One region of the Enterococcus sp. CR-Ec1 genome, then DNA from elsewhere that is predicted to be linked to it. Evidence: predicted binding sites of a transcription regulator. Region 1 holds the regulator's gene; the other holds the start of a gene.

Evidence for each region. The regulator LexA, encoded in region 1, represses DNA repair genes until DNA is damaged. The targets are predictions, from matches to a motif close to CNAACANNTGTTNG.
Region 2: dinB (DNA polymerase IV) is a predicted target of LexA. The motif match lies at 2,785-2,798, and genes of this name have one in related genera.

The regions. Positions count from the first base shown of each region.
Region 1 is NZ_CP025223.1:1,798,276-1,809,427, reverse strand. Features, by position in the region: gene CXM95_RS08685 (Fur family transcriptional regulator) at 1-178, opposite strand, end outside; gene cysK (cysteine synthase A) at 346-1,275, opposite strand; gene CXM95_RS08675 (glucosaminidase domain-containing protein) at 1,476-2,345, opposite strand; gene tkt (transketolase) at 2,718-4,715, opposite strand; gene CXM95_RS08665 (DUF896 family protein) at 4,816-5,055, opposite strand; gene lexA (transcriptional repressor LexA) at 5,192-5,812, shown strand; gene CXM95_RS08655 (hypothetical protein) at 5,942-6,154, shown strand; gene CXM95_RS08650 (adenine phosphoribosyltransferase) at 6,230-6,742, opposite strand; gene recJ (single-stranded-DNA-specific exonuclease RecJ) at 6,754-9,054, opposite strand; gene CXM95_RS08640 (lipopolysaccharide assembly protein LapA domain-containing protein) at 9,202-9,639, opposite strand; gene CXM95_RS08635 (SDR family NAD(P)-dependent oxidoreductase) at 9,652-10,440, opposite strand; gene rnz (ribonuclease Z) at 10,424-11,152, opposite strand, start outside.
Region 2 is NZ_CP025223.1:1,414,886-1,426,037, reverse strand. Features, by position in the region: gene nrdD (anaerobic ribonucleoside-triphosphate reductase) at 1-141, shown strand, start outside; gene nrdG (anaerobic ribonucleoside-triphosphate reductase activating protein) at 222-818, shown strand; gene CXM95_RS06845 (DNA alkylation repair protein) at 955-1,611, opposite strand; gene dinB (DNA polymerase IV) at 1,632-2,756, opposite strand; gene CXM95_RS06835 (P-II family nitrogen regulator) at 2,907-3,248, opposite strand; gene CXM95_RS06830 (ammonium transporter) at 3,265-4,482, opposite strand; gene rsmI (16S rRNA (cytidine(1402)-2'-O)-methyltransferase) at 4,655-5,515, opposite strand; gene CXM95_RS06820 (DNA replication initiation control protein YabA) at 5,590-5,937, opposite strand; gene CXM95_RS06815 (PSP1 domain-containing protein) at 5,957-6,757, opposite strand; gene holB (DNA polymerase III subunit delta') at 6,787-7,719, opposite strand; gene CXM95_RS06805 (cyclic-di-AMP receptor) at 7,734-8,063, opposite strand; gene tmk (dTMP kinase) at 8,096-8,743, opposite strand; gene recR (recombination mediator RecR) at 8,764-9,360, opposite strand; gene CXM95_RS06790 (YbaB/EbfC family nucleoid-associated protein) at 9,375-9,689, opposite strand; gene dnaX (DNA polymerase III subunit gamma/tau) at 9,710-11,152, opposite strand, start outside.

The sequences.
Region 1 (11,152 bases):
TGTATACCGTTGCGACACTAATACCAGGAAAATGAACTTCAATCGCTCGATAAATCTCTTCAGCGGTCGGATGGGCATCGTGACTGGCTAAAAACTCTAATATCGCTACTCGCTGCGGTGTAATACGAATATTTTCATGTTTTAATCGTTTGATCGCTTCATCGTAGATCGTACTCACAGGAGTTCCTCCATTTCTCTTATCTCACCTATCATACTATGTAAAACCTAAAAATTCAAACAGCTTTCCTTATTTTTTCAAAGGCAAAACGCTTTTTTCAGCCCGCTTCCGTCCCCTTTTTTCGAGAAAGAAAAGCAGACATTTCAATGCCTGCTTTCTCTCGATTGTTAGTCTTCAAACTGATACAGTGCTGTGGACAAATAACGTTCGCCATTGTCAGGCACGATTGCTAAAACTTTTTTGCCTTTGCCTAGTTCTTTTGCTACCTGTAAAGCAGCTTGGATCGCAGCCCCTGAAGAGATTCCAACTAAAATCCCTTCTTTCATCCCAACTTGCCGTGCAGTTTTCATCGCATCGTCACTGGCAATTGCAATGACTTGATCATAAATTTCGGTATCTAATACTTTAGGGACAAATCCAGTACCGATCCCTTGAATCTTATGCGGTCCTGGCTTACCACCTTCTAAAATCGCAGATTCAGCAGGCTCAACACCAACTATTTTCAAATTAGGATAGACGCGCTTCAGTTCTTTGCCCGCTCCAGTGATCGTTCCACCAGTGCCGATTCCAGCGACAAAAGCATCTAAACCTTTTGATTCAAATGCATCCTCAATTTCTTTTCCTGTCGTTTTTTCATGAATTTCTGGGTTAGCTGGATTTTCAAATTGTAATGGCATATAGTAGCCGTCTTGCTCCGCTAATTCTTTTGCTTTGTTAATGGATCCTGTGATCCCTTCAGACCCAGGCGTCAAAATCAACTCTGCACCATAAGCTTGTACGATTTTCCGTCTTTCGATACTCATCGTTTCTGGCATAACCAACACAACCCGATAGCCTTTTGCCGTACCGATCATGGCTAAACCGATCCCCGTATTTCCTGAGGTTGGCTCGATAATCGTATCGCCGGCTTTCAATAAGCCGCTTTTTTCGGCTTTTTCAATCATGGCTAAAGCAATTCTATCCTTTACGCTACCCCCAGGATTGAAAAACTCTAATTTCACATACACATCAGCAGAACCTTCTTCTACGATATGATTTAATTTGACGATTGGCGTATGACCAACTAATTCATTGACCGATTGATAGATTTTTGTCATTGAAAATCCCTCCCGTTCTTATTCTTCCATTCTACCTAAAATACCTCGGAGTTGCGAATAAAAAGTAAGCAATTTCAAATTTTTTTTCATATAGTTTTATACTTTGTTCTATTTCCACTGACCAGAGTTTGATTGCCACGTCAAAAAAACCTTAAGATTGGCTGCAATTGTAGCAATCCATCTTAAGGTTTTTAACTTACTTATACGATCAACTCTTGTCCGATAACGATGATCTCACTGGATAATCCATTCGATGCCATCAACGCATCAACGGTTGTGCCAAATCGGTTGGCGATATCCCAAAGCGTATCCCCAGAAGCAACTTGATAGCTCTGTGCTGAAGATGTACTACCTGAATACGTGGTCGTCGTTGTTTCGCTGGTCGTTGTGCTAGTTGTGTTTGTCCAGGCTGTATTTTGTGTCGTTCCTGTATCGAACCGTGTAAGCTGATAGGTTTCGATCAACCAGTTCAGTTTTTGTGCGTAACCTGGATCGGTAGCATAACGTCCCGTCAAGTAATTCGTTGCATCATAAAATGAGGTTGTTTGGCTTTTCCAGACACCACTGTAATGAGCAGTCCCTGTCGCGAAACTTGTACTTCGCAAGACGTTCGCATGATCCTGAAACGATTCCCAATAAGAGTTATATTGACGAAACGGTTCATTCATCTCTACCCACTGACCATTCAAATACTCTTGGGTAGGCATATACACACTTTGTCCGTTGTAACTGCCTTTGACCCCAAATAAATTGTAATAGGGGGCATTGGATAATGCGGAAGAACCATAGCCGCTTTCCAAAATCGCTTGAGCGATCATCACAGAAGCATATAGATCATTGTTGGCAGCAACATCTTGTGCTGACCAGCCAATTTGTTCGATGAACCCTGAGATGTCCTGCGTCGCATATTGATTCTCAGCAGCTTGTACCTGTTGAGGAACGAAAGTGACCGTCATTGGCGCTAACATCATTCCTGCACCCATCAAAGAGACCACCGCCTTTTTACTAGGTCTTTTCATCGTCTTCTTTGGTTGATGATGTCTTTCACTTCTTGTTTGATAACTTCCCATCTTTTTCCTCCAGTAACTGTACGTTTTTTCAAATAAATCAATACAGCTATTATACGGAAAAATGCCTAGCAGTGCAAACAATGTTCACTTCCGACCCGACAAAAGACTTTTAAAAAACTTCCTGGACATCCCTCTCAGTTTGTTAATCACTGAGAAGTTTTTAAAAAAACTATTAGAATGGGGTTGTATTGCTTCTCTCTTACTATTTAAAAAAGTCTATATCTTGTGGTGAAACCATTTTTCAGAAATCTTAGCCACTACTACCTTAAATAAGTCACTCTGGCACTTTCAGAGTGAGCAGTACTCGAAAAAAACACGCTCGAAAATCGAAAAGATTCTCGAACGTGCTAGCTTTGATTGATTGTCGATCAATTAATCGATTGATTTAAAAGTATTCACAACATTTTCAACACTAAAGCCGAATTCTGCTAATACTTTGTCGCCAGGTGCTGATGCACCGAAGTGATCGATCGCGATCACTTTTCCATGGCAACCGGTGTAACGTTCCCAACCAAATGGGGAAGCCGCTTCAATCGCTACCCGTTTCTTCACTGCTTTTGGCAAGACGCTTTCTTTGTATTCTGAGCTTTGTGCTTCAAACAAATCAAAGCTTGGTAAGGAGACCACCGATACATCGATGCCTTCTTCTGCCAATTTAGCTTGTGCTTGGACCGCAAGATTCACTTCAGAACCTGTGGCGATCAAAATACCCGCTGGTGTTTCACCAGCTTGTTTTGAAATCACGTAACCACCTTTTGCGACATTTTCATCCGCACCGGTTTGCGTGCCTTCGATCACTGGTAGATTTTGTCGGCTTAAGACTAAGACCGTTGGTTTATCCGTTGTTGTCATAGCCAGTTTCCAAGCAGCACGGGTTTCGTTGCCGTCTGCTGGACGAATCACTTGGACATTTGGCATGCAACGGACGCTAGCTAATTGCTCGATTGGCTCGTGGGTCGGTCCATCTTCCCCAACCGCCACGGAGTCATGTGTCAAGACATAGATCACAGGTGCATGCTGGATCGCAGACAAGCGCACCGCTGGACGCAAGTAATCAACGAAGACGAAGAAGGTCCCGCCATAGATTCGGGTACCGCCATGCAATTGGATGCCGTTCATGGCTGCCGCCATCGCAAATTCTCGGACACCAAACCAAATGTTGCGGCCTTCGTATTGGCCAGGTTCAAAGTCTTTTTCTGCTGCCACCATCGTGTTGTTGGAGCCAGAAAGGTCAGCCGATCCACCCCAGAGACTAGGGACGGCTTTGGATAAGGCTTGGATCATCTCTTTGCTAGAAACCCGACTAGCTTGTGAGCTGCCAACTTCGTAGCTTGGTAATGTTGCATCCCAATCTGCTGGCAATTCACCCGCAAAGGCTTGTTTGAATTGCGCAGCAAGTTCTGGGTAGGCTGCTTCATAGGCACGGAAGGTTTCGTTCCAAGCGGCTTCAGCTTTTTGCCCTTCATCGATCATGGTTTCTTTGAAGCGCGCGGCAACTTCTTCAGGTACGGTAAATTCTGGGTATTCCCAACCATAAATCGCTTTAGCTGCAGAAATGCCTTCGGCACCGATCGGCGCACCATGAACGGCAGAGGTGCCTTGATTTGGCGCACCGTATCCGATCACAGTCTTGATTTCGATCAAGGTTGGTTTGTCGCTTTCAGCTTTTGCTTCGTCGATCGCTTTTGAGATTGCTTCTAAATCATTGCCGTCTTCAACGAGAATGTGTTGCCAGCCATACGCTTCAAAACGCGCACCGACATTTTCTGTAAAGGCTTTTGAAGTCGGACCATCTAGGGAAATGTCATTTGAATCGTACAAGACGATCAGTTTATCTAATTTCATGTGACCCGCCATGGATGCAGCTTCTTGCGAAACACCTTCCATCAAATCCCCATCGCCACATAAGGCATAGGTATAGTGATCGATGACTTGATACTTGTCGCGATTGTAGGTTGCAGCCAAGTGGGCTTCGGCCATTGCCATACCGACTGCCATGGCGATCCCTTGTCCTAAAGGTCCAGTGGTTGCTTCCACGCCGTCTGTGTGATCGACTTCTGGATGTCCTGGCGTGCGGCTATCCCATTGACGGAAGTTTTTTAGATCCTCAATGGTCACATCGTAACCAGACACATGCAACAAGCTGTACAATAACGCCGAACCGTGTCCAGCAGACAAAACAAAACGGTCACGATCCACCCAGTTGCGAGAAGTCGTTGGATTGACTTTCAAGTGTTTGGTCCACAAGGCATAGGCCATGGGTGCTGCCCCCATCGGTAATCCTGGATGTCCTGAATTGGCTTTTTGTACGGCTTCGATACTTAATGTACGAAGGGTGTTCACTCCTAATTGATCGATTTTATCAAACAATGGTAGTTCCTCCTAATTTAGGTTTTTTTTACCTTTATTACATCTTTTATTATACGTGATTCAGATGCTTATTTCAATAGCAATGAAAAGGAATTCACAATTATCTGCCGTGGAGACCTTTTTTCTTTTGAATCTCTTTTAATTTCTCTGGTGTCACATCAGCACCTTCAGGATCAACGATCTTCATTCCTTCGATATGGTGACGCATTCCTCCACGAAAGGCGGTTAAATACTCGTCACGTAGAACTTTTTGTTCGTTCGTTTCTGCCTCAGTCAAACCCTCTGTTTTTTTCTTGTTGGCAAGTTCATTGATTCGAGCTAATTTTTCTTGAGATAGCATATTCGTTCCTCCTTTTCCCTCTTGATTTTACTACAAACTAGCGAATAAAAACAATAGTGTAAAAAGCGAACATTTGTTTGAATATTCGATATACCTATGGTACACTAATGTTATCAAATGAAAGAAGGTGTCAGTTTTGGCAAAACGAACAGAAAATCGACAAATCGAAATTCTTAAGTTCATTCATACCCGTGTCACTGAAAAAGGCTATCCGCCGACTGTTCGCGAAATTGGCGAAGCCGTTCAGTTATCTTCTACCTCAACTGTTCATGGCCATTTGTCCCGACTTGAAAAAAAGGGGTTGATCTTGCGAGATCCTACAAAACCCAGAGCCATTGAATTAACTTCTTCCGGTCTTGAAAAAATCGATGTTCAGCCAGCATCCATTCCGATGCTTGGTGTCGTAACTGCGGGAGAACCGATTTTAGCAGTGGAAGATGCATCCGATTTCTTTCCAATTCCGCCAGATTTAGCAAATAGTACCGGTAGTTTGTTTATGTTGACGATCCGAGGAGAAAGTATGATCAATGCTGGCATCCTTGACGGCGATCAAGTGATCGTTCGCAAACAACAAAGTGCGCAAAATGGTGATATTGTGATCGCTATGACAGATGAAGATGAAGCTACTTGCAAACGATTCTATAAAGAAAAGAATTACATTCGTTTACAACCGGAAAATGATTACTTAGAACCAATCATTTTGCCTGACGTAACGATTTTAGGATTGGTTGTTGGGTTGTATCGACATCTGCTTTGATGCTCAACGAGCTGACTAGGAAATCTTCGTTTTTACGAAGATTTTTTTTCTTTCCTCTTTACAAACCGAACAAACATTCGTATAATAAGTATACAAACATAAGTTCGTATTATTTAAGGAGTGAATGAGATGAAAGCAGTTCGTCGATTTGGTTTTATGTTATGGGTTTTATTGATGGGTATTGTTATTGGCTATTTTGGCGTTCTAAGTGCTGTTCTGATTTTTTGTCCTCTAATGATGCTTTGGTTCATGCTATGGGATGAAAAGAAATTCCGCCAAGCAGAGCGCAAACGTAACCGCCATTATTATCACGATCATGATTTTTATCGTTACGAACCATGATCCTTCCCCTACATACGCCATAAGGCAGAAGAAACAAAAAAGGACTCCTGCGAGTCCTTTTTTGTTTCTTCTTTTTTAGTATTCCATTAACGTCTTGATTTCAACACCTTGGATTTTATCTCTTCCATGTAAATCCATTAGTTCGATCAAAAAGGCACAGCCCACAACGATACCGCCTAGTTTTTCTACGAGTTCAATCGTTGCTTTGATCGTTCCGCCAGTTGCTAGTAGATCGTCACAAATCAAGACACGTTGTCCTGGTTTGATAGCATCGGCATGCAACGTCAAAACATCCACGCCATACTCTTTTTCATACTCTGCTTCAATGGTTTCCCGTGGCAATTTGCCTTTTTTACGTACTGGGGCAAAGCCGACACCTAACTGGTACGCAACTGGGCAACCAACGATAAATCCGCGGGCTTCTGGTCCTACCACCATATCGATGCCTTTTTCTTGTGCATACTCAACGATCTGCTGTGTCGCATAACGATACGCTTCTCCATCAGCCATTAGCGGCGAGATGTCCCGAAAAATAATTCCCTCTTGGGGATAATCCGGAATACTAGCAATATACTCTTTTAAATCCATTTTTTTTCCTCCTAGACTGTCAACCACTGACGTAGGGTTGATAAATCACTCATTAATAAAAATTCTTCTGTTTTGATCATTTTTTGTCGTTGCTGATACAAATGACTCTCTGTCAGCGGACGAGAAACAGGATCAGCCGTTTTATTCAAAACACCATCTTGTATTGTAACAAATTCCAGCTCAGAAAACACCTGAATCATAAAAATAAGTAATTTTTCTGGAATTTTTAGATAGTTAGCGACCATCTTTAATTTGTAGCGAATATCCAAACGAGGCTGCTGCTTGATCAATTGAAAAAGCCGACCATATTGCTCTCTGGTTCCTACCCCGTCTAAATAGGCATCTTCCGTCGAGTAAAACACAAACGCAATTCTTGAAGCATGAAGCGCTTGAACGACCTCTTTGATCACAGCAATATCAGCAGGACAATCTAAAAACGCGATCTCTTGGAACGGACCAGCACAAAATGTATCTTTCACAGCAGCCACCGAGTCGAATAAGATCGTTTGTCCACAAAATCCTTGCAGCTCTCGAGGCAGTTTCTTATTGAAAACGACCCCTAATGTTTCATTTCCCAGAGAGACACCTTGCCGACTCCTTTTCGAACGATAATCAAACAACTGCAGCCCTTCCACTGCAAAGTCATCCAACATCAGCTGCGGTTTTTTGTTGCCATTCCATTCATTGATTGAAAGCTGACCGACGATCGATAGTCGATCATTTTCAAACTCTACTGAGTCTTTTCCAAAACCAAAGCCAATCACATCTAGCTGTAGATTGGACTCATCTGTCATCACTAACTTCAAGTGCTGGTTTTCGGTACCAATCTGGCGGGCATTTTGAGTCGATAAATTGGAAAACAGAAATTTCGGTAACGGATTGTCCGTTCCGAAAGGCGCTAAAACGTTTAAAGACTCAATAAAGTTGATCGATACTTCCGCCAATGGCAGTTCCTCATCGATCGCTAAGGGGATTCCCTGACTAAGATCAATTCCATTTTCTTCCACATAGCGATTCATCTGAGCTTGTAGCATGTCCAAATGATCAATCGGGATACTTAAGCCAACCGCCGCATGATGACCACCAAAACTGGTAAACATGTCTTTCATCGTAGCCAACATTTCAAATAGATTCAACGCAGCGACACTTCTACCTGACCCTTTTGCTAACCCATTTTCTTTTTTGGTCAAAACAATCACGGGCTGTCCGGTACTTTGCATGATACGTCCAGCTACGATTCCTAAAACCCCTTCGTGCCAGTTATCACCTACGACCAGATGAACATGATTGGCAGGGTCGATTTTTTCTTGCGCTTCTTTCATGATTTCTTCAACGAAAGTTTTTCGCTGCTGATTGATCGTATCTAATGTCTTGGCTAAGGTTACTGCTTCTTCTTCATCAAATGTGGTTAACAAACGAACAGCAGGATTAGGATCTTCCAACCGACCAATTGCATTGAGGCGGGGGCCAACAGCAAAACCAATATCGATTTCGTTGACTGTTCGTTTTTTCAATCCACTGACCGTCAACAACTCATTCAAACCAAGCCGATCAGTTTGTTGGATCATTTTCAGGCCATTGCTGACTAGTAGTCGATTCTCATCTGTCAAAGAAACCATATCAGCAATCGTCCCAATTGCAACAAGGTCCAGCAGTTCGACGGGCACTTCTTCTAATAGGGCACAAGCCACTTTAAATGCGACACCGACTCCCGCTAAATCACCAAACGGATAGTTTCCTTCAGGGTGACGGGGATGAACGATGGCAAAGGCTTCTGGGAGTTCTGCAGGAAGTTCATGGTGATCCGTCACGATCACATCGACCCCTTGCCCTTGAGCATAAGCAATTGCCTCATGTCCAGATACCCCATTATCAACGGTGATGATCAATTGAGTCCCTGCCGCAATTTTATCTTGATAGACAGTTATGTTGGGACCATACCCATCTGAAAAGCGATTGGGCAGATAATATTCAGCTTCAGTCCCTAGCAACTCCAGTGTTTCTTTTAATACGGTGGTGCTCGTAATCCCATCTGCGTCATAGTCGCCATAAATCAAGATCCGCTCACCATTTAAAATGGCTTCATGGATCCGTTCCACGGCCTTATCCATATCATGAAAGAGAAACGGATCATGAAGGTATTGCAGATCCGTTGATAAAAAAGCGTCTAGCGCTTCTGCTGTTCGAATATTTCTTTGCCATAGCAACGCGCCGATGCGCTCAGGAATCTTTCTTGCTTGGATCAATTCTTTAAATACAGGGGTAGCTTCGCTATCTTGCGGTCGCACCCAATGAAAATTTGCACGTTTCACCAAATCACTCCTAACTAGGTTATTATAGCAAAGTTTATGTAAAAAGGAAAAACAACGAAAGAAACAATTTATTTTTTCATATCACAAAAAAGAGCTTGCAGCGAACGATGCGCCGGCAAACTCTTTTCTTAATTGCTCTCATGTATTCTAGGCTTGCGATTCAAAAGACTTCATTTCTTCATCAATCGTTGGCGGCGTTGAGGCGCCTGCAGCACGTGACGAAAGTTGCGCTTCTTGATCGTCGAGTTGTTGCTGCCTAGCTGCTAACTCCGCCTGCTTGTTGGTATATTCTCGTTCCAAGGCTTCTCGTTCATCTTGCAGAACTTTCTCGTTATTCGTGCGATAATCCGAGAGCTCTTTTCTCAATTGTTTTAGTTCTTTTTTTTGACGGAACATTGCACTTGTGGAAACCAGCAACAAAATCAATGCGCCTAACAAAGCAGAACCAATAATGACTAAGATCAGTGGCGATTGAATCGTTGTGAAGCCAAAATTGATCGGAACAGTCATATTGTTTGCAACCGCAAATAAAACGATCACTAAAATCAGTAAAATACCAACGATAACACGCCATTGATTTTTCATGGGTTTCAACTCCTATTTTTTGTTGAACATCGTTCCTGCCATATAATCCCCGATTGCAGGAAACAGTGTATACAGTTTTGCTGCCGCCCCTAAAATATGTGGGCGATTGATTTCTCGTTTTGGATGAATCATGGCTTTGACGATCGTTTGTGCCAATTTGTTTGGTTCAAGGACAAGGCTGCCCACCGATGATAAGTAACTACCGCTAGGATCTGCTTGGTCAAAGAATGCCGTTTCGATCGGCCCTGGGTTGACCGTTGTTACGTTGATCCCCAGTGGTTTTAGTTCTAAACGTAAGGCGTTAGAAAAACCAAGTACAGCAAATTTCGTTGCAGAGTAAACTGCGGTCTTCGGCGTAGCGATCTTACCCGCAATTGAAGCAACGTTTATGATATGACCATGCTTTTGTTCAGCCATTTGAATCGCAACTTGCTGAGTCAAAACCATCATCCCAAGTACATTGACTTCAAACATATTACGGATGACCGCAGGATCCATCTCTGTAAACTCTTGAAAGATCCCATAGCCAGCATTATTGACAAAGACATCGATCTTTCCGACTTTCTCACTAATTTTTTCTAATAAGCGCTCCACGCTTTCAGGATTTGCTACGTCCAATTGAAACGCATACGCTTCTTTGCCGCTTAATTCCATACATTGCTCTTTGACTTTCCCAATCAAATTCGTCCTCCGGGCACAAGTCACGACGATCGCACCACGTTTTGCGGCTTCATAACAGATTTGTTCTCCAAGTCCGGCAGAACCTCCTGTTACAACGACAACTTTATTCTCCAAGTTCATCTGATTCTTCCTCTCCGGCAAAAGGGATCTCGACAACATCAAAATCTTTGACGATCAACGTATTCGGAAATACTTCTTTTGCTTCATTTACTAAATTTGTAATATCTTTGCCAACATAGCGCGCGCTGATATGGGTCAATAGCAAACGCTTGGCGTGAGCTTCTTGGGCAACTTCAGCAGCTTGTCGCGTCGTCGAATGAAAATAAGCGCGAGCCAACTTGGCTTCTTCTTTGTTGAAGGTACTTTCATGTACCAAAACATCCGCATCTTTCGCTAAAAGCACGGCGTTTTGACATTTACGGGTGTCACCTAATATTGTCACGATCCGTCCTTTTTTGGCTTGACCTAAAAAATCAGCCCCATTGATTTGACGACCATCATCGAGGGTAACTACTTCACCTTTTTTCAAACGTCCGAAGACAGGACCAGGTTTCAGCCCAAGTTCAAGCAATGCTTGCACTTGCAACTCCCCTTGATGGCTTGCTTCGACAATACGATAGCCAAAACTATCAATCCCGTGATCAAGGCGCAGACAAGATACTTCAAATTGCTGATCTTTAAAAAGAATCCCTTCTTCTTCAATCTCAAAAAAATGCAATGGATAGCTGACTTTCGTCTGAGAAATCCGCAAAACGGTTTGAATGTATGCTTTGATCCCCTTGGGTCCATAAATCTCTAGAGGTGTGTCTCCGCCTTGAAAGGAGCGGCTGCT
Region 2 (11,152 bases), 380 kb from region 1:
CCACAATGTGGCAATCACGATCCAAAAAGTTGTGATGTTGTCAAAAGAACCTGCGGGTATCTTGGAAATCCTCAAGCTCGCCCGATGGTCAACGGTCGTCACAAAGAAATCTCTGCTCGGGTCAAACATTTGCAAGAATAATCATAAAAGGAGTGTTAGATTTCTTCTACACTCCTTTTATCGAACAACCCCTGTAATTCACAATAGAAAGAAGTTTTCGTATGAGAAATCCTAAGCCCCAAGAATGGAAAGCAAACGAGTACAGTCAAAATTATATTGCTGATTACAAAGCCTTCAACTTTGTGGACGGTGAAGGCATCCGAAATAGTTTATATGTGAGCGGCTGCCTGTTTGCTTGTGAAGGCTGTTTCAACAAAGCCGTCCAAAACTTTCGCTACGGCACACCTTTTACCCAAGAGCTAGAGGATCGAATCATTGAGGATCTGCGACATGACTATGTTCAAGGACTGACCCTCCTAGGCGGCGAACCTTTCTTGAACACGACGGTCTGTCTGAAAGTTGTTGATCGCGTTCGCGCCGAATTTGGTCATAGCAAGGACATTTGGAGCTGGTCAGGCTACACTTACGAAGAACTGCTCTTGGAAACCCCTGACAAACTAGAACTTTTATCCAAAATTGATATTTTGGTGGACGGCCGTTTTGAACTCAGCAAGCGAAACCTAAACTTGCAGTTTCGTGGTAGCAGCAATCAACGAATCATTGATCTTGCTGCATCTCGAGAACAAGGAAAAGCGGTTATCTGGGCAAAGTGCAAAGATGCTGAAGCAAGCTACGAACAAATCAAAAAACAAATTTAACGACTCAAAACACCGTGCATCTTGAGATGACCCCAAAAGTTAGACCAAAAAATCGAACTTTTGGGGTCACCACATCTTCCTTCAAAGATGATGCACGGTGTTTTTTTTGTTATATAAAAATCAGTGACCAAGCTTTTTAAAGGTACTTACTTGCTTCACGAACCGTCAAAGGCGCCAGACTTTTTTGATGGCGTAGAAGAAAATCTTGGACCCACTGAGGATTCGTCTTGGCATAGTCTCGCAAGCTCCAGCCAATGGCTTTGTTGATAAAGAATTCAGAACTCCCCAAATTGTTGACAAGGATCTCTTCAAGTAATGGTCGATCCATCTGTTCTTTTTGCAACAATTGGTGAAGAATCGCCACTCGCCGTAGCCAAAGATTATCCTCAAGACTCCAACGAAGCATCTCAACCTTTAACGCTGGCAGTCGGCGAACAAGCTTTCTGACGACCTCACTTAGTGCGTCCACGCTATCCCACCAAGATTTCGTTATGACTAACTGTTCAATTTTTGCTAGATCAACGGCTGATAAAAAGGGCTCCAGCGCCACTAAATAATCAATCGCAAGGTACTGGTGTTCCCGATAGCTGCTTTGCCAACATTGATCGATAAATTCCCAATCGATTCGTTTCATTTGTTTTGCTACTTTAAAGGCTGCTTTTTCCTGCTGACGGCGCAACGGTGTAGGGATGCCTAAAAACTCAAACTGATGCCGCATATAGGCGGCCATTTTTTCCCTTCGTTCTTCATCAGCCAAAGCAATCATCGTTTCATATACTTGATAGATCGTCATATTGGTCCTCCTTTTTAGGTCTACTGATCGTCAGATGTTTGCCATAAAGGCAGTACGATATTTTCATAGGTCAGAGGATCGAGATTTGTGACGGTGATTCCCAAAAGACGAATGCCTTTTTCAAGACCTAAAATCTCTTCCCAAATGAGACTGGCTTCCGAAAATAACTGTTCTTTTTTATGAACGTAAATCGGCAAAGTCACTCGTTTAGTGATCGTAGAGTAATCACTGTAACGGACTTTCAACACGACTGTTTTGCCATGTTTCTGTGTGCGCTTTAGTGATCTCTCAACTTCTTCTGCGATGGCGCGTAATTGACTTAAGACTTGTTCTTCACTCGTTAATGGATTGCCGTATGTATGCTCCTTACCGACTGATTTTCGTTCTCTGGTCACACTGACTGGTGAATCATGGATTCCTCTAACTTTACGATACAAAGAATACCCCATTTTGCCAAATTCGCGGATCAACGCCATCTCACTCCAAGTGTATAGATCTGCTCCTGTAAAAATGCCTAACTCATGCATCCTGGGGACAGTTTTCTTCCCGATCCCATGAAATTTATCGATGGGTAGTTGTTGTAAAAAGGCCACTGCCTCATCCGGCATCACCACTGTTAACCCTCGTGGTTTATGATAATCCGAGGACAATTTTGCCAAAAATTTGTTGTAACTGACGCCTGCCGAACAAGTCAAATGGGTCTCATGCCAGATGTCTCGCTGAATCAGACGAGCGATCTTAATTGCTGAAGGACAGTTGATTTTGTTCACTGTGACGTCCAGATACGCTTCATCAATTGAAACTGGTTCGATGATGTCGGTGTATCGGTGAAAAATTTCTCTGACTTGCTGGGACACTTCACGATACTTTTGATGATTCCCCGGTTTAAAAATCGCTTGCGGACAAAGCTCGTAGGCTTTTTGTGCGCTCATTGCCGAATGGATGCCATATTGTCGCGCCAGATAATTCGCTGTCGTGACCACTCCTCGGCCGCCGGTATCACTTGGGTGACGGGCAATGACAAGGGGATGCTTGGCCAGCTCAGGATCATCCCGTTCTTCCACCGAAGCAAAAAAAGCATCCATATCAATATGAATAATTTTGCGGCTCGTATCATTTTTTAAGGGAAATTGCAGTTCCGACATCGTTGCTCACCTCGCTTCTTATTATAAACGAACAGAAGTTCCCTATCAAGCAAGGAATCAAGACAAAGACGCAAAAAGGACCAATTTTCATTGGCCCTTCCCTATACGTTCGCTACTTTTGCTGCACGGTTCATGACCCAAGAAGTTCTGCTATAAGGCAGCTTCTCCTCGTTCATTGGTGCGAATCCGAATCGCTTCTTCCAAAGGGTAGACGAATATTTTGCCATCACCGACTTCATCTGTCCGACAGATCGATACAATCAGCTCAATCACGGCATCGACTTTTTCATCTGCCAAAACAAAGCGGACATTTACTTTCGGTAAGAGAGTCGTGATCACTTCTTGGCCACGAATAAACTCTTTTAACCCTTTTTGATTGCCACACCCGAGAACTTGACTGACCGTCATCCCACTGATCAGATCCGATTGATCCAAAGCGGCTTTTAGCTCCTCTAATTTTTCTTGGCGAATAATCGCTTCAACTTTTTTCATGACTGCTCCTCCACTCTTAAGAATCTAACCCCATAAAGGTAGGATAGGCCGTTTCATCATGTTCGATCCGATCCATCCCCACCGCTTCTTCTTGCTGAGATACGCGAATCGGCATCACCCATTTGATCAAGGTAATTATGACAAAGGATAGGATACCAGCGAACAAAATCGTAAATACGATACTTTCGGCTTGTGCGATAAAAAGATCAACACCGCCATAAAGCAATCCTGAATGTCCACCAACAGCGGGATCGGCAAAGATCCCGGTCATCAAACCACCGAAGATTCCGCCTACCCCGTGACAACCAAAGGCATCCAATGCATCATCTAACCCTAATCGATGTTTGATGACGGAAATAAAGAAGTAACAAAACGGACTGACTAAAGCGCCAATGATAAAGGAAGACCAAAGGGAGACAAACCCCGCCCCTGGTGTGATGGCAACTAAGCCCACCACTGCACCTGTACAAGCACCGACGATTGTCGGTTTTCCCACGACGATTTTTTCGATCAGCATCCAAGAAAGCATCGCACTGGCTGCTGCTGTATTCGTGGTCATTAGGGCGTGGATCGCTAGACCATCAGCTGCTAACGCAGAGCCAGCATTAAAGCCAAACCAGCCAAACCATAAAAGACCGGCACCTAGTACAACAAAGGGAATATTATGAGGACGATATTCGGTTTGATGAAATTCTCGTCGCTTACCGACAACGATCGCTAAGACTAGCCCACTGATTCCCGAACTGATGTGAACGACATTGCCTCCTGCAAAGTCGATCGAGCCGATCGCATCTAAGAAGCCACCGCCCCACACCATATGCGCCATTGGAAAATACACGAAAACCAGCCAGAAGCCAATAAATAGAAAAATAGCAGAGAACCGCATTCTTCCAACGACTGATCCAGTGATAATCGCCGTTGTGATCAAAGCAAACATCATTTGAAAGGCAGCAAACAACCCTTCTGGAATTCCCTCTCCTTCTGACATCGAAACATGATTGAAAAAGACTTTGTCTAAATTGCCAATAAATGATCCTGTCCCGCTAAAGGATAATGTATACCCTAGAGCGACCCAGAGGACGGACGCCAAGCCCATCGTACAAATCACCATCATCATGGTATTGAGGATGTTTTTGCGTCGTTCCAATCCTCCATAAAAAAATGCCAATGCTGGAGTCATTAGAAAAACCATACCGCTACAAATTAAAATAAATGCAATATTCCCTGTATCCATTTTACACGCCTCCCTTTCTATATGTTAGCTATCCTAACACCATATTTTCGAATAAGCTAGATTTTTCTGAGAAAAACATGAATTTTCTGAAAATAGCTGACTTTATATGTTAGGTAATATCACATAAGTGAGCGTGTGGTACAAAAAAATACCGAGAGAAGTCTCGGTATGATTACTCTTCTATTTGGTGATACGCTTGATAGACAAGCTGTTTCTTTACTTGATTACGTTTAGCCACTTCTTTGATTGCTTCTTTTGAGGACATTTCGGCCTCTTCCATCAAGGCAGCTACTTGTTCTGCGTAACTTCCTTCATAAACAATTTCATGTATTTCAGAAGAGCCTTCCACCAACAGACAGCATTCTCCTTTGATTGGCTGCTGCTCTAAATAGTCGATCAATTCAGAAAAGGTCCCTCGCAAGTATTCTTCATGGATTTTTGTCAATTCTCGGCAAATGACTGCCTGACGTTCACCAAATACCTCTAGCATTGTTTCAATCGTCGCTGCGATTCGATAGGGTGACTCATAAAAAATCATCGTTGCTTTCTGGGTCGCTAATTCACTCAAGGCTTGTTTTTGTTCTTTTTTCTTACGAGGTAAAAAGCCATAAAAAAGATTTGGTTGCGGCGATAAGCCTGAAGCAATCAACGCTGTCAAACCTGCCGTAGGTCCCGGAAGCGCAATCACCGCGATTCCTTCAGCTAGACAGGCCTTGACTAATTCATGCCCCGGATCACTGATGGAGGGCATACCAGCATCGCTGCATTGGGCAATGGTCTTGCCCATCTGCAGCTGTTCTACCAAATGCGGAACTCGCTCTTTATAATTGTGTTCATGTAAGCTTTTTTGCGGTGTCGAGATCTCAAAATGATTCAACAATTTCTGGGTATTGCGAGTATCTTCACTTGCGATCAGGTCCGCTTCTTTTAAAATTTTGACACAACGGACCGTCATATCTTCCAAGTTCCCGATCGGTGTCGGAACAAGATACAGTTTTCCAGTGTCTTGTTTATAACTTTGTTGCTTTTGCATGTACTGCTCCTTTCGAAAAAAAGACCAGTGGAAACTGATCTTTTTTCTAACGAACCTATTAGACTGTCAGTCAGTTATTTGCCGCTTTCACGATAGATCACTTCTAGACAAAATGCACAAGGTTCATCATGTTCTCTGCGAGAACCGTATAAGTCATAACAAACATGAAATCCTTCTTCGTAAATCTTTTCTAAATTCATTCGTGATTTAGAAAGTTCTTGTTTGACCGATTCAGCGGGTGCATCTGCCACTTGGTTCAACTCACGAATGTGTTCACGTAAGCGTTGATTTTCCAATTCTAATGTCGTATTTTTTTCGACGATTTCTTGCAAAGACTGCTTCATTTCCGCTAGATTATTTAAGGAATTTTGCAACTCCGATTCTAACTGATTCAATCCGTCATATATTGATCGTTTGTCCATGCTCATTATGGTCACCTACTTATTTTGTCACTAGTTCTTCATAATCATATTCGATTGGTGTTTGCCGATCATGCAAACGGACTTTGATCACTCGGCTCAACAGGTCCAGCCCAACCACACGTCCTTTGCCATCTGGCGTTTCAACTTCCTTGCCGCGATCCGGCAATTCTTTTTTCGCCCGCTCATATTCTTCACTTTCATACTTAAGACAGCACATCAAACGACCGCATAATCCTGAGATTTTCGCAGGATTCAAGGAAAGTCCTTGATCTTTAGCCATCTTGATGGATACAGGGATAAAATCCCCTAAAAACGTCGCACAGCATAGTTTGCGACCACAGGGCCCAACTCCGCCTAGTGCCTTCGCTTCATCCCTGACACCGATTTGGCGCAGTTCAATCCGGGTATGAAATTCACTTGCCAAGTCTTTGACTAATTCGCGAAAGTCAACACGGCTTTCTGCAGTAAACGAAAAAATCAGTTTTGTCCGCTCAAAGGTATAGGCTACTCGAATCAGTTTCATTGGCAACTGATGTGCGCGGATTTTTTCTTTTCCAATTTTTAACGCTTCATCTGCCGCCTTTTGATTGGCTGCTGCCTGTTCCAAATCTTTCTTCGTCGCCCGACGTAAGATAGGTTTGACTACCTGAGGCAAATCGCTCTCATTCATTTCTCTGCTTTTGGTGACGACTGTGGCAAGACATTTAGCATCTTGTGATTCCACGATGACTTGGTCATTTATAGTATAGGTCTGTTTTTTCGGTGTGTAAAAATAAATCTGGCCTACGTCATGATAACGCACTCCGACAACTTCGATCATCTCTGGTCTCCTTTTCCGGCTGCTGCGTTTTATCCATAGATGATTTTCACGGAAAATTGTTCTGCCACACCTTGGAAAGACACATTGGCTTGCAACTTTTTTTGTGCTTGCAATGCGGCTTCAATGGCACGATTGATCTCTTTTCCCCATAAACCTTGCCCCAACAATCGATCCCGCTCCTCTTGAAAGTAAAATAACAAGAGCAAAAAGATTTCTGATTGCTGATTTTTTTCTTTTGCTAGACCCAATAATTTTTTCTGAACAAAAATAAATGCTTGCGGGTCTTTCTTCAAAAGGTAATTCACCCAACGCTTAACAGCATCCTTAGTTTCATTAAACCATTCATCTTGCGAGATTTCAACTGCTTTATGATAACTATTGGTCAAGTGGCTTAGAAGTCGGCTTGTCTCTTTAGAAAGTCCCTCTTCTTGTAACTTTTCTTGCAGTTTTTCTTTTGACAAAGGAGAGAAATGAATGATCTGACAGCGAGACTGGATGGTTGGCAAAATACGACCAAGGCTCTCCGTTTCTAAGATCGCCAGAAAGTTTCCCACTGGTTCTTCTAAAAACTTTAGTAAACTGTTGGCAGCGCTGTTGTTCATTTTGTCAGCTTGAGACAAAATAAAGATTTTCAAACGGCTTTCAAAGCCGCTTTTTGAGAACTCCTCTTGCAGCTGTCGAATCTGGTCGACTTTGATCATCTGCCCATCAGGTTCAATTTGGATAACGTCAGGATGCTCTCCTTGGGCGATCCGTAGACAATTGCTGCATGCACCACATGGCGCTTCTTCTTGTACATTGGCACAAAAAAGGCGTTTTGCGAGCCATAGACTTAGTTCATGCTTGCCAGTCCCCTTGTCCCCTTCAAAAAGATAAGCATGAGCAATGCGCCCATGCTTGATACTTTTTTTTAGTTGGGCAAAAACAAGAGGCTGGTATTCTTGTAGAAATAACTCCTCCATGAAATGCTCCTTTTTTAATATTGATGGAATCCGTCAACTGGCAGCACGAATACGGTGGCGCCACCGACTTCGACTTCGACTGGATAAGGAACTTGACCATCTAAGGATATATCTAGTGACATCGGTGTCGAGACATATTGCTTTCTTGATTGACAGGTTTTTTTAATCAATTCTAACGCATCTTGCACACGGTCATCTTCAATACCAATGATAAACGTACTATTACCAGCCTTTAAAAAACCACCCGTTGATGACAATTTTGTAGCACGGATATTGGCATCAATAAACTCATTTGCCAAACGATTACTGTCTTTGTCTTGTACGATTGCCATAATTAATTTCATGGGACCATCTCCTTTGTGTTATCCAACCTACCCTAGATTGATTTGAAGTAAGCAGGATACGATTCAACGATTGCTGAATAGCTGGATTCAACAACTTCTTGTAACCCCATTCTAGCATCAATCTTATGAATGCGTACAGGATTTTCTTCCGCTAGCTTTAGATACGCATGACGAACCCGTTGATGAAACTCCAATCCTTCCGAATCTAGTCGGTCATATTGATGTGCACGATTTTCTTGGATGCGACGCAAGCCAGTATCAGAGTCAACATCTAGATACAAGGTAAAATCAGGGGTCGTTCCTTCCGTCGCAAACTCGTTGATCCGTGCGATCTCAGGAATCCCGATGCGACGTCCAGCTCCTTGATAGGCAAGCGAACTGTCAACAAAGCGGTCACAGATCACGATGTGTCCGGCGTTCAATGCCGGCAGGACAACCTCAATCAAGTGTTGGCGGCGTGCCGCTGCATAAAGTAAAGCTTCGGTCCGCTCATCCATTTCTTCATTTCGCGGATCTAAAATAATTTTACGAATTTTTTCAGCGATTTTAACTCCGCCAGGTTCTCTTGTTTTAACGATTTTTCTTGTTGCTTCAAGCTGTAACCGAGGATACAATTCTTCGATCACACTGGTTTTTCCAGCACCATCCGGTCCTTCGATGGTTATAAACAATCCATTCACCCTAATTGCCTCCAATATCTTTATAATTCTCGGCGACCTTCTACTGCTTTTAGCAAGGTCACTTCATCCGCGTATTCAATATCGCTGCCCACAGATAAGCCATGAGCCAAACGCGTGACTTTAATACCGGCAGGCTTGATCAAACGCGACATATACATCGCCGTCGCTTCGCCTTCCGTGGTCGCATTGGTCGCAATGATCACTTCTTTGACCTGATCATCATGCAGCCGCTGTATCAGGGATGCAATGTTGATATCTTCTGGACCTGTCCCTTCCATCGGGGATAACACGCCATGCAGCACATGATAAAGTCCATGATACTCGCGGACTTTTTCTAATGCCATGACATCTTTAGGCTCTTCAACTACTAAAATCGTTTCTTTGTCTCTTGTGGGATCACTGCAGATTTCACAAGGATCTTCTTCCGTTATATTTCCGCAAATACTGCAAAAGTGCAAATCTCGTTTAACACTAAGCAACGATTTAGCAAACTCATTGACGACTTCTTCTTTCATATCAATCGTATAAAATGCCAAACGTGTTGCGGTTTTTTGTCCAATTCCCGGCAGTTTCATGTAACTGTCGATCAATCGGGCGATCGGTTCAGGATATTGCACCGTCATTTCTCCTTTTATAGACCCGGAATGTTTCTTGTATATTTGCCCATTGTTTGTTCCGATTCTTTTTCAATTTTCTTTAATCCGTCATTGATGGCTAAAATGATCATATCTTGCAGCATTTCCACATCGTCAGCATCAACGATTGCTTCATTGATAGCAATGTCTTGTAACGTCTTATCGCCAGTAAAGGTCGCTTTGACATAGCCATTTGTCGATTCGCCGATAAATTCTTTGCTGTTTAGTGCTTCTTGTTCTTTCATCATTTCTTTTTGCATTTTTTGCATTTGTTTCATCATGCCTTGCATATTTCCCATGCCTCGCATCATTATTCATCACTCCATATTCATTAATTTTCTTCAATGCTGGTTAATTCACCAAATAACTCTTGCGCTTTTGTTACTAAGTCGTCATTTTCTGGTTCGACAGGAGCGGCTTCGGTCTCTTCTTGCTCTACTTCAATTTCTGACTCTTCCGTTGCTTGACCGCCAGCCAAAAACTCTTGTCGTAGCGTCGGCCAACTTTCTTTTGTAATAAAGACAGCCTGTGGGGCGTAGTCTTTGATCATACGGGACAATTGATTATGGATCATCAATTGAAACTCTTGGTCGTTACTTGCTCGCTGACATAAGATCTCATAGTCAAAAGCGATCACGACGCCCGATTCGCTGGCAGCTTTTGCTTCACTGGAGTGCAGCATAGCTCTTTGCGTCACGGAAAGAGACATCAAAAGATCGTCCCAAACATTACGAACATTTGCCAAGTCTTTCTTCGTTGCACTTTTCAGCACTTGGAACACGCGTTCCTTTGGTAAACGGAACGTAGTGGTCGCCTTGGTTTTCTTCACTGGCGCGGTGGTTTCAGCAACGGCACCTGTCGGTCGATTCTCTTGCAGTCGTTGCACCTCTGCCTGAAGTTTTTGCAGTGCTTGACGTAACTGCGCCACTTCTTGACTATTGTCAGCTGAATTGCTGGCAACAGCAGCACTTTCTGGATCATTGGCTAATTTGACCACAGCCACTTCCAAATAGATCGTAGGATTGTTCGTAAATCGTACTTCATTTTGCGTATCGTTTAAGACCGTGATCCAGTGATAGATTTTTGCTGGCGGGGTAATTTTTGCCAGTGTTTGAAACGCTTCAGTCAACTGCAGAGACTTTTCAGATAGCAGCTGCGGCGCTTGTTGATACATCAGCAAGTCTCGACAATAAACCAACAAGTTTTCCAATAAACGGCGGGCTTCTTTACCAGAGGCTAATAACTCCCGCAAGGTCGCTAACGCATCGGCAACTTCTTTTTCCCCACAAGCCTGCATCAGACGGTCCATCATTTCATAGGACAAGCTGCCCGTCACTTCTAAAGCATCTTGGGTCGTTACGGTTCCATCACTAAAAGCGATCGCCTGGTCGGTGATACTCAAGGCATCCCGCATACCGCCTTCTGCGGCTCGCGCAATGATCTGTAAAGCTTCTGCTTCGTAATTGATCTCGCTAGTAGTAAGGACCGTTTCCAAATGACCCACGATGTCTTGCGTATTGATCCGTTTGAAATCAAATCGTTGGGTTCGGGAAATAATCGTTGCTGGAATCTTATGGGGCTCTGTTGTTGCCAAAATAAAGACAACATTTTTCCGTGGTTCTTCCAATGTTTTTAGTAATGCATTAAATGCGCCTGTTGACAGCATGTGCACTTCATCAATGATATAAACTTTGTATTCTGCTTGGGTCGGTGCATAGTTCGCACGATCACGAATAAAGCGAATTTCTTCTACACCGTTGTTACTTGCCGCATC